3 regions of the Mesorhizobium sp. B3-1-9 genome follow, and region 2 is predicted to be linked to each of the others. Evidence: predicted binding sites of a transcription regulator. Region 2 holds the regulator's gene; each other region holds the start of a gene.

Region 1 (3,277 bases), on a different contig from region 2:
ATTACTACAACAAGCTGGAACACCCGTTCGTGCCAAGTCCCGACGCCGTGGCCGTCGGCAAGCTGCCGTCCGCGTCCAGCATGTATTATTACGATCTCAAGGAATTCGCCCGCTATTTCGATCCTGGCCTGCTGATCGATTTCGAATATGGCGATGTCGTCGGCATTCCGGAGGTGCCGAGGATCGTCAAGGACCGCCCCATTGGCGACGACAACGCCAACGGCGTGCTGATGAAGCTGAACAAGTTCCGCCACTTCTACATGCCGCCCGACAAGCTGTCTTTCGCCGACAAGCGGCCGATGGTGGTCTGGCGGGGGCATCTCAATAATCCGCTTCGCACCCGCTTCGTGGAAAAGGCCGCTGACCTGCCGTTTTGCGACGCGGGTTCCCACAAGCCCGACGCGCCGGACGGATACCGCAAGCCGTTCCTGAACATCGAGCAGCAGCGACAGTATCGCTACATCGTCTCGCTCGAAGGCAATGATGTCGCGACAAACCTGAAATGGATCATGAGCTCCAATTCGCTCTGCCTGATGCCGGAGCCGACCTATGAAACCTGGTTCGCGGAAGCCCAGGTCGAGCCCAATGTCCACTACGTGCCGCTGCGGCAGGATTTTTCCGATCTGGTCGACAAGGTGGCCTATTTCGAAAAACACCCCGCCGAGGCGGGGCGGATAACCGCCGCCGCCAACGCCTATTGCCGCAAATTCGGCAATGAACAGGACGAGCAGGCGATCTCGCTGCTCGTCCTCTACAAATATTTCGTGCTGAGCGGGCAGATAAAGCCCGACGCGGAAGTCTGGCGCTTCATCGCCGGCTGAACGTCCAGCCGCAGCCCTAAGCGTGAGAGCGGTCGAACACCTTATCGGCCGCCCCGAAACGGTCCCTGGCGGTGAACTGCTGGTGCCAGTAGGGATAAAGCACCGGCGGCCGGCTGACGACGTCGAGGCGCTGCCGCTCCTCCTCGGTGAGCGAAAGGCTGGCCGCGGCGAGATTGTCCTTGAGCTGCGCCTCGTTGCGGGCGCCGATCACCAGCGAACTCACGGCCGGGCGGCCAAGCAGCCAGGCAAGCGCGACCTGCGCCCCTGAGACGCCGCGTGCCTTGCCGATCTCGTTGAGCACGTCGACGATGCGCCACAGGCGATCCTCGTCGCGGATCGGCGGTTCCTTCCAGCCGCCGACCTGGCGCGCGGTCGGGCTGTCGCGATGGTATTTGCCGGAGAGCAGGCCGCCCGCCAACGGGCTCCAGACCAGCACGCCCAGGCCCTGGTCGACCGAGATCGGCAGCAATTCATATTCGGCCTCGCGCGCTTCCAGCGTGTAGTGGATTTGCTGGGTGACGAAACGGGCCTGATGGCGGCTGTCGCTGACGGCAAGAGCCTTCATCACCTGCCAGCCCGAATAATTGGAGCAGCCGATATAGCGGATCTTGCCCTGGTTGACCAAGGTGTCGAGCGCCGCGATCGTCTCCTCCAGCGGCGTGAGCCCATCCCACTGGTGGACGAAATAGATGTCGATGACGTCGGTCCTGAGCCGCTTCAGGCTCTTCTCGCATTCGCGGATCAGATGGTGGCGCGACAGGCCTTCGTCATTGGGGCCGGTGCCGATGCGCATGCGCGCCTTCGAGGCGATCAGCACGTCGTTCTTGCGCTTGCCGCCAAGCGTCTCGCCGATGATCTCTTCCGACAATCCGTTGGAATAGACATTGGCGGTGTCGATGAGGTTGATGCCGGCATCGATGCAGGTGTCGATGATGCGTTTGGCTTCCGAAAGATCCGAATTGCCGACGGCGGCGAACGGACCGGCGCCGCCGAAGGTCATGGTGCCAAGCGTCAATGTCGAGATTTTCAAGCCCGATCGGCCCAGCGTGCGGTATTCCATGTCAGTCCTCGCAATTTGTTTGAAGAGGCGCCGTGGCGAGCGCCGGGAAGAGGCGAGGGGATTTGTAGGACAATTCCCGCCGCTTGTCGCCCCGCTATCGATACGGACCGATCACATATCTTCGAGGCCTGCTGCCGGGCGATTGCAATAAAACCGTCATTGCGCCTCTGTATCTCAGTCGACTTACGGAGTGTCCACCCGGAGCCGGAGCGGATTCCGAAGCGATGATGGCCGACAGGCAGACGGAGCTGCGCGATGAATGAAGTGAAACCGAATTCCGGGGCGAAGGACTGGCTGGAAGCCGAGCTCGAGGATACGCTCGACGAGGACTATGAGCTGGAGCTTTCCGAGCCGGCGCTCTCGCTCGAGATCGCCAAGATCTACAAGAAGTCGCATCCGCCCTCCATGGAGCGCATGACCTATTTCCGCGAGCTGCTCAGGCTGCAGTCGGAATTGATCAAGCTGCAGTCCTGGGTCGCCTACCACAAGAAGAAGCTGGTGGTGGTCTTCGAAGGCCGCGATTCCGCCGGCAAGGGCGGCGTCATCAAGCGCATCACGCAGCGGCTCAATCCGCGCATCGCCCGCGTCGTGGCGCTGCCGGCGCCGACCGAGCGCGAGAAATCGCAATGGTATTTCCAGCGCTACGTGCCGCATCTCCCCGCGGGCGGCGAGATCGTGCTGTTCGACCGCTCCTGGTACAACCGCTCCGGCGTCGAGCGGGTGATGGGCTTTGCCAATGGGGACCAAGTCGAGGAGTTCTTCAACGACGTGCCGGAATTCGAGCGTATGCTGGTCCGTTCCGGCATCACGCTCGTCAAGTACTGGTTCTCGATCACCGACGAGGAACAGCAGATGCGCTTCCTGATGCGCATCCACGATCCGATGAAGCAGTGGAAGCTGTCGCCAATGGACCTGCAGTCGCGCGTGCGCTGGGAGCAGTACACCAAGGCCAAGGAAGAGACCTTCGCCCGCACCAACATTCCGGAAGCGCCCTGGTTCATCGTCGAGGGCAACGACAAGAAGCGGGCGCGGCTGAACTGCATCGACCACCTATTGCAGCAGATGCCGTATGAAGAGGTTCCGCACGAGGACATCTCGCTGCCCGACCGCGTCTTCAACCCGTCCTACGAGCGCCAAGTGCTGCCGCGCGAGCTCTACGTGCCGGAGAAGTATTGAGGCCTTTTCCTTCTCCCCGTTTCACGGGGAGGTGAGGAGTGGTCCGCGCAGCGGGCGAAAAGCCAATTGCTTGGCTTTTCGAACGACGAACGCCCGAAGGGCGGATGAGGGGCTGCGCCGGCGTCGGCGATTGAGCCCCAATTCGCTGCCATTGCGGGCTTGCCGCTAATCTCAAAGGCCGCGCCGCCCTCATTGCCCTGCCGGGCATTTCTCCCCGTAT
Region 2 (3,277 bases):
TGGACCGAGGTCAAGGACAAGCTCAACGCCAGCGGCCTCAGCCTCTCGGGCGGCCAGCAGCAGCGCCTGTGCATCGCCCGTACCGTGGCGGTGAAGCCCGAGGTCATCCTGCTCGACGAGCCGGCCTCGGCGCTCGATCCGCTGTCGACCGCCAAGATCGAGGAACTGATCGACGAGTTGCAGGCCGACTACACGATCGTCATCGTCACCCACAACATGCAGCAGGCGGCGCGCGTGTCGCGGCAGACGGCGTTCATGTATCTGGGCGAGCTGGTGGAGTTCGACCGGACCGAGAAGATCTTCACCTCGCCTCGCGAGAAGCGCACGCAGGACTACATAACCGGCCGCTTCGGCTGAGTTCATACGAGGACATCATCATGGCCGAACATACCGTCGCCTCCTTCGACGAGGATCTGAGGCAGATCAGCCGGCTCATCAACGACATGGGCGATCTCGCCAGCTCCATGGTCGGCGGTGCGACCAGGGCGCTGCTCGAGACCGACAATGCGCTGGCGCAGCGCGTCGTCTCCGACGACGCCATCATGGACGCTCGTCAGCGCGAGCTCGACGACCGCGCCATCACGCTGATCGCCAAGCGGCAGCCGATGGCGGACGACCTGCGCAACGTGGTCGGCTCGATCCGCATGGCGGGCGACCTTGAACGCATCGGCGATCTCGCCAAGAACATCGCCAAGCGTGTCGGCTCGGTCGGCGTCAGCGCCGCGCCGCGCGACCTCACGCATTCGATCGATTCGATGGCGCAGCTGGTGCTGATCCAGGTGCAGGCCGTGATCCAGGAATATATGGTGGGCGATGCCACGGCGCTGGCCAAGCTTCGCAACGACGACGAGCGCATCGACGTCAAATACACGTCCGTCTTCCGCGAGCTGTTGACCTACATGATGGAAGACCCGCGCAACATCACCGCTTGCACGCATCTTCTGTTCTGCGCCAAGAACCTCGAGCGCATCGGCGACCATGTGACCAACATCGCCGAGAACGCCTATTATGTGCTGACCGGCACGCAATTGCCCGCCAATCGTCCGAAGCAGGACGAGACCGCAATGTCGGCGCCGGCGGCCTGACGAAAAGGTTACCCCGATGATCGCGCCACGCATCATGGTGGTGGAGGACGAGGAGCCGCTGGGGGTGCTGCTCCGCTACAATCTCGAATCCGAGGGTTACCAGGTCGAAGTGGTGACCCGCGGCGACGAGGCCGAAATCCGCCTTCAGGAAAACGTTCCCGACCTGCTCGTGCTCGACTGGATGGTGCCGGCGGTTTCCGGCATCGAGCTCTGCCGGCGTCTCAGGATGCGGCCCGAGACCGAGCGGCTGCCGATCATCATGCTGACGGCGCGCGGCGAGGAAAGCGACCGCGTGCGCGGCCTCTCGACCGGCGCCGACGACTATCTGGTCAAGCCGTTCTCGACGCCCGAGTTCATGGCGCGCGTCAAGGCGCTGCTACGCCGCGCCAAGCCGGAGGTGCTGTCCAGCGTGCTCAAGGTCGGCGACATCGTGCTCGACCGCGAATCGCACCGCGTCTACCGCAAGAAGAGCGAGATCCGGCTCGGGCCGACCGAGTTCCGCCTGCTCGAATTCATGATGCGCCATCCCGGCCGCGTGTTCTCGCGCAGCCAGCTGCTCGACAATGTCTGGGGCGAGACGATCTATATCGACGAGCGCACCGTGGACGTCCATGTCGGGCGCCTGCGCAAGGCGGTCAACAACGGCCGCATGCCGGACGTCATCCGCACCATCCGCGGGGCGGGCTACGCGATCAGGGAGGATTAGTCCCTGGACGCCAAAGTCCTGACGGGTCAGGCACTTCCAACAACCACGTTGATGGGTAGCCGAGACGCTTGTACTTCGTCATCCACGGGCGGAGCAAGGAGCGTAGCGACGCAGCGCAGACCCGAGGATCCATTCCGTGACTTCCACGCGCCGCTATGGCGCAGAACTCTGCACCGCTGCACCGTACGATCGAGGTAACGGCATGGATTCCAGGGTCTGCGCGCGTCGCTTCGCTCCTTGCTCCGCCCTGGAATGACGAAGTCGCCGTGGCTTCGGCCAATCTCCAACGTTGGTGCGATTCGCGGCTTCAGCGCCACGTTCGCTCAGGCCACGTTCTTCCCGGCCCCCGCTCTGGCCTGCACCCCCGGCGCGAAAATCTCCTGATCGACGAAGGTCAGCGCGCGCATGGCGCAGCCTTCGCGGATAAGCGGCAGTTCGTTCGGCTCGGTGTCGAAGGAGATCGATTCCGAGTGCTGGCCGCCGGCGGTCTGGGCGATCGCCTCTCGCAGCGCCGGCTCGATCAGGTCGAAGGCGGCCGCGCTTACGCCGACCATGGCGACAGGCGCCGGGTCGATAAGGGCGAACAGGCTGCCGAGGCCGAAACCGAGTGCTTCGCCGGCCCGGCGATAAGCCTCCCGCTCGGGTCCGTCCTCCTGCCGGGCTTTCGCGGCCAGCGCGCGCATATCGGCGTCACCGACGTCGGTCGGCGTGGCATCCTCGCTTATTCCCATGGCGCTGCGCCAGATCGCGTAATTGCCGGCATAGGCCTCGACGCAGCCGCGGCGGCCGCAGCGGCAACGCGCGCCGCCCGGACGATGGATCATATGGCCGAACTCGCCGCCGGAGGAATGTGTGCCGCTGAACAGCGCGCCCTTCAGCACCAGGCCCATGCCGATACCGTGCGAGAGCAGGATGGCGATGAAGTCGTCGCGATAGCGCTCGGGATCGCGCCATTGCAGCGCCACCGCCATCATGTTGCAGTCGTTCTCCATGGTGGCGGGAATACCGAATTCCCGTTCGAGGAGGTCGGCGAAAGGGATGTCGGTCAGCGGCGTGATCGGCGACCACAGCATGGCGCGTGAATGGGAATCGGTGATGCCCTGAATGCCCATGGCGATGCGGGCGACGCTGCCCACGTCGAGGTCGGGATCCCCCAGCCGGCGCCGGACGATCGCCATGCATTCGCCGATCAACTCGTCGCGGGGCATGACAAGCGTGTCGAGGCGCTGCTGCTCCTCGGCAACCACCTGGCCGGCATAATCGATCACGGCGACCGACAGGAAGTTCAGCGACAGCACCACGGTCAGCACCGCGGCGGCTTCGGGGTTCAGCGCCAGACCGATCTGCGGCCGGCCGCGTTTCAACGCCGTCGGCTCGCTGGCCTTGCTTTCGGTGAGAATGCCTTCCTGGATCAGATCGGCGGAGATCGCCGAAATGGTCGAGTGGCTGAGCCCGGTGGTGGCGGCAATCTCCGTGCGCGAGGGCT
Region 3 (3,277 bases), on a different contig from region 2:
GGCGCCGCGCAGTCGGCGGCCGCCCTTCGGGAAGCCGACCCGATCACGCCGCCCGACGCCAGGACCGTACAGCAGATGTTCGCCGACGCGCCCGACGGCGTCGACCCGATCGTCACCGGCCCGGTCAGCGCCGCCTTCAAGCAGCGCCAGAAGGATGCCAACTGCGACACCGCGGTCTGGCCGAACGTTCCGCGGGCTTGCTATCCGGATTGATTTCGCCTTTGCCATAACGCGGCTAACGTCGCGATCCTTCGCGCCCCCCTCTGGCCTGCCGGCCATCTCCCCCACAAGGGGGGAGATTAGCAGCTTCGGCGCCTCGCTCATTCCTGCAACGTTGGAGATTGGCGAAGGTCGAGGTGACGGCCAATCTCCCCCCTTGTGGGGGAGATGCCCGGTAGGGCAGAGGGGGGCGCTGTCCCGCCAACCTTACCAATTTTCTCCAGGACCTTACGCGGACCGCACCGGATCGAGCGTCACCTTGTAAAGCTCGTTGTCGTCGCGATCCATCAGCCGCACGGTGAGCTGTTCGGTCGCGCCCGAAATATCGACCAGGCCGAAGAACTGCAGCCCGGCCGACGGCGGCAGATTCTGGCCCTGTTCGGCGGTCGGCGCCTTGATGAATTTCAACTCCGGCCCGAAGGTCATGTCGAGGTCGTTGGGGCCGAAGGTGCCGGCATGGATCGGGCCGGAGACGAATTCCCAGAACGGATTGAAATCCTGGAACTGCGCCTTGTCGGGGTTGTAGTAATGCGCCGCGGTGTAATGCACGTCCGCGGTCAGCCACACCGTGTTGGTGATGCCGGCATTCTTGATGAAGCGCAGCACGTCGGCGAATTCGAGCTCGCGGCCCTTCGGCGCGCCATTGTCGTTGTTGCTGACGGCCTCGAAACCGACCTTCTTGGCCGCATCGTCCCAGACGACGAGGCTGAGCGGCATGTCGGCGGCGATGACCTTCCAGATCGCCCTGGAATTGGCCAGCTCGCGCTTCAGCCACTTGGACTGCTCCTCGCCGATCATGCGCGACTTCGGCGTCAGCGTTTCTTCCATGTCGGGGCCGTTCGGGCCGCGATAGGAGCGCATGTCGAGGAAGAACACGTCGAGCAGCGGCCCATGCGAAATCTTGCGGTAGACGCGGCCTGGCTCCGACGGCTCGTAGCGGATGGTCGTCATCTCATGGAAGGCACGCGCCGCCCGGGCCGCCAGCACATGGATCGACTTTTCCTTGTAACGGTCGTCGGCGGTCAGGTCCTTGGAATCCGACCAGTTGTTGAGCACCTCGTGGTCGTCCCACTGGTAGAAGGTCGGGCAGATGGCGGAGAGGCCAAGCACATGCTTGTCCATCATGTTGTACTTCCACTGGTCGCGGTACTCGTCCAGCGTCTCGGCGACCTTGCGCTTGCCGTCGAGCATGACGACGTTCTTCCACTTGCCGCCGCCGGGCAGGTCGACCTCGTCCTTCAAGGCGCCGTCGGCATAGATCGTATCGCCGGAATGCAGGAAGAAGTCCGGCGTGTGCTTGGCGATCGTCGAATAGGTCTTCATGCCGGTCTCGTCGATGCCCCAGCCCTGGCCGGCCGTGTCGCCCGACCAGGCGAAGCGCACATCGCGCTTCGAAGACGGCGCGGTGCGGAAGCGGCCGACGATCGGCTCGGAGACGGCGTTGATGTCGGAGAGATCGGCCGCCACCATGCGGTAGAAGATATCCTGATCCGAGGCGAGGTCGGTGAGCAGCCGCTTCACCGTGTAGTCGCTGGCCGGCGAGGTGTCGAGCGGCGCGAGCCGCGTCGCATTGGCGAAGCTTTCGGTCGTCGACACCTCATACATGACGCGCGCCGGACGGTCGGTGCGGGTCCACACCATGCCGGAGGTGGCGTCGACGTCACCGGACTGGACGCCATGCGTGAAGGCCGGGCGCTGGCTGGCGCGGGAATAATATGGCAGCGCGAGACCGGAGGCGCCGACAAGGCCGAAGGCGCTGGCCGAGGTGACGAAAGCGCGGCGGGTCAACGAAAGCTTGTTCATGGCTGTCTCCGGATGGCGTTGAACGGGACCGCCAAGCTCTCGCCTCAATGTTTCAGGCGCATTTCGGAACCATGAAGTTTTGATAACAGTTCACCTTTCCCCGTCTCCCTTTGTGGAGAACGGGAAACCTGCGCCGGGAGGCGTGTCGAGATTCGGGTCAGGACGAGCCGAAAACGGCGGTCTCCGAGAACCGGAGCGGAGCGTACTCAAAGTACGTGAGCACCGGAAGCGCAGGAGACTGCTGTTTGCAGGCCGGCCTCACCCGAGTATCGACATGCCTCAAGCCGCCTGCGCCTCCGGCTCGAAAGCCGGCCTGTCGGTGTTGATCAGCAACGAGATGCACGCCGCCGCAATGCCGGTCATGCCGGCAATCAGGAACGCCAGCTCGTAATTGCCCTGCAGCTCGCGCATCGTGCCGCCAAAGGCGGCGGCCGCCGCGGCGCCCACCTGGTGGCCGGCGACAATCCAGCCGAACACGATCGGTCCGCTGCGATCGCCGAACGCCTCGTTGGCAAGCCTCAGCGTCGGCGGCACGGTGGCGATCCAGTCGAGCCCGTAGAGCACGGCGAAGATGACCAGGCTGGTCGCCGAGAAGCCCGAATAAGGCAGGTAGATCAGCGACAGCCCGCGCACCGCGTAATAGACGCCGAGCAGCTTGCGCGGATCGAAGCGGTCGGTGAGCCAGCCGGACAGCGTGGTGCCGATCAGGTCGAAGATGCCCATCATCGACAGCAGTCCGGCAGCCTGCACCTCGCCGATGCCCATATCGCCGCAGAAGGCGATGAGATGCGTGCCGACGAGGCCGTTGGTGGTGAAACCGCAAACGAAGAAGGTGGCGAACAGATACCAGAACACCCGGGTGCCGGCAGCCCGGCGCAGCGTGTTCAGCGTATGCGCCAGGAAATTGCCCTGCGATGCGGGCGACACCGGCGGCACGTCATCGGCATCGGCGCCGTAGCGCACCTGGCCGATCGAGGCGGGGCGCTCGGGCACCAGCAGCAGGACGAACGGGATCAGGGCCGCCGTCGCGATCGCCACGGCGGTCGCCACCGGCTTCCAGCCGCCGCTCTGCGCCAGCGAGGCGATCACCGGCAGGAAGATAAGCATGCCGGTGGCGCTGGAGGCCGACATCAGCCCCATCATCAGGCCGCGATTGGTCTTGAACCAGCGGTTGACGATGGTGGCGCCCAGCACGCTCGCCACCGCGCCCGAACCGATGCCGGAAAACACGCCCCAGGTGAGGAAAAGATGCCAG

What was found. The regulator PhoB, encoded in region 2, activates phosphate uptake and scavenging genes when phosphate is short. The targets are predictions, from matches to a motif close to TGTCATNNANCTGTCAT.
Region 1: the regulator PhoB is predicted to act here: its motif matches at 2,025-2,041, upstream of ppk2 (polyphosphate kinase 2).
Region 3: the regulator PhoB is predicted to act here: its motif matches at 2,094-2,110, upstream of FJW07_RS25740 (alkaline phosphatase).

What each region holds. Positions count from the first base shown of each region.
Region 1 is NZ_VFTJ01000003.1:381,373-384,649, forward strand. Features, by position in the region: gene FJW07_RS08075 (glycosyl transferase family 90) at 1-821, shown strand, start outside; gene FJW07_RS08080 (aldo/keto reductase) at 838-1,881, opposite strand; gene ppk2 (polyphosphate kinase 2) at 2,137-3,057, shown strand.
Region 2 is NZ_VFTJ01000020.1:73,623-76,899, reverse strand. Features, by position in the region: gene pstB (phosphate ABC transporter ATP-binding protein PstB) at 1-357, shown strand, start outside; gene phoU (phosphate signaling complex protein PhoU) at 378-1,085, shown strand; gene phoB (phosphate regulon transcriptional regulator PhoB) at 1,102-1,791, shown strand; gene FJW07_RS26165 (ROK family protein) at 2,115-3,277, opposite strand, start outside.
Region 3 is NZ_VFTJ01000019.1:111,370-114,646, forward strand. Features, by position in the region: gene FJW07_RS25735 (hypothetical protein) at 1-213, shown strand, start outside; gene FJW07_RS25740 (alkaline phosphatase) at 448-2,022, opposite strand; gene FJW07_RS25745 (MFS transporter) at 2,302-3,277, opposite strand, start outside.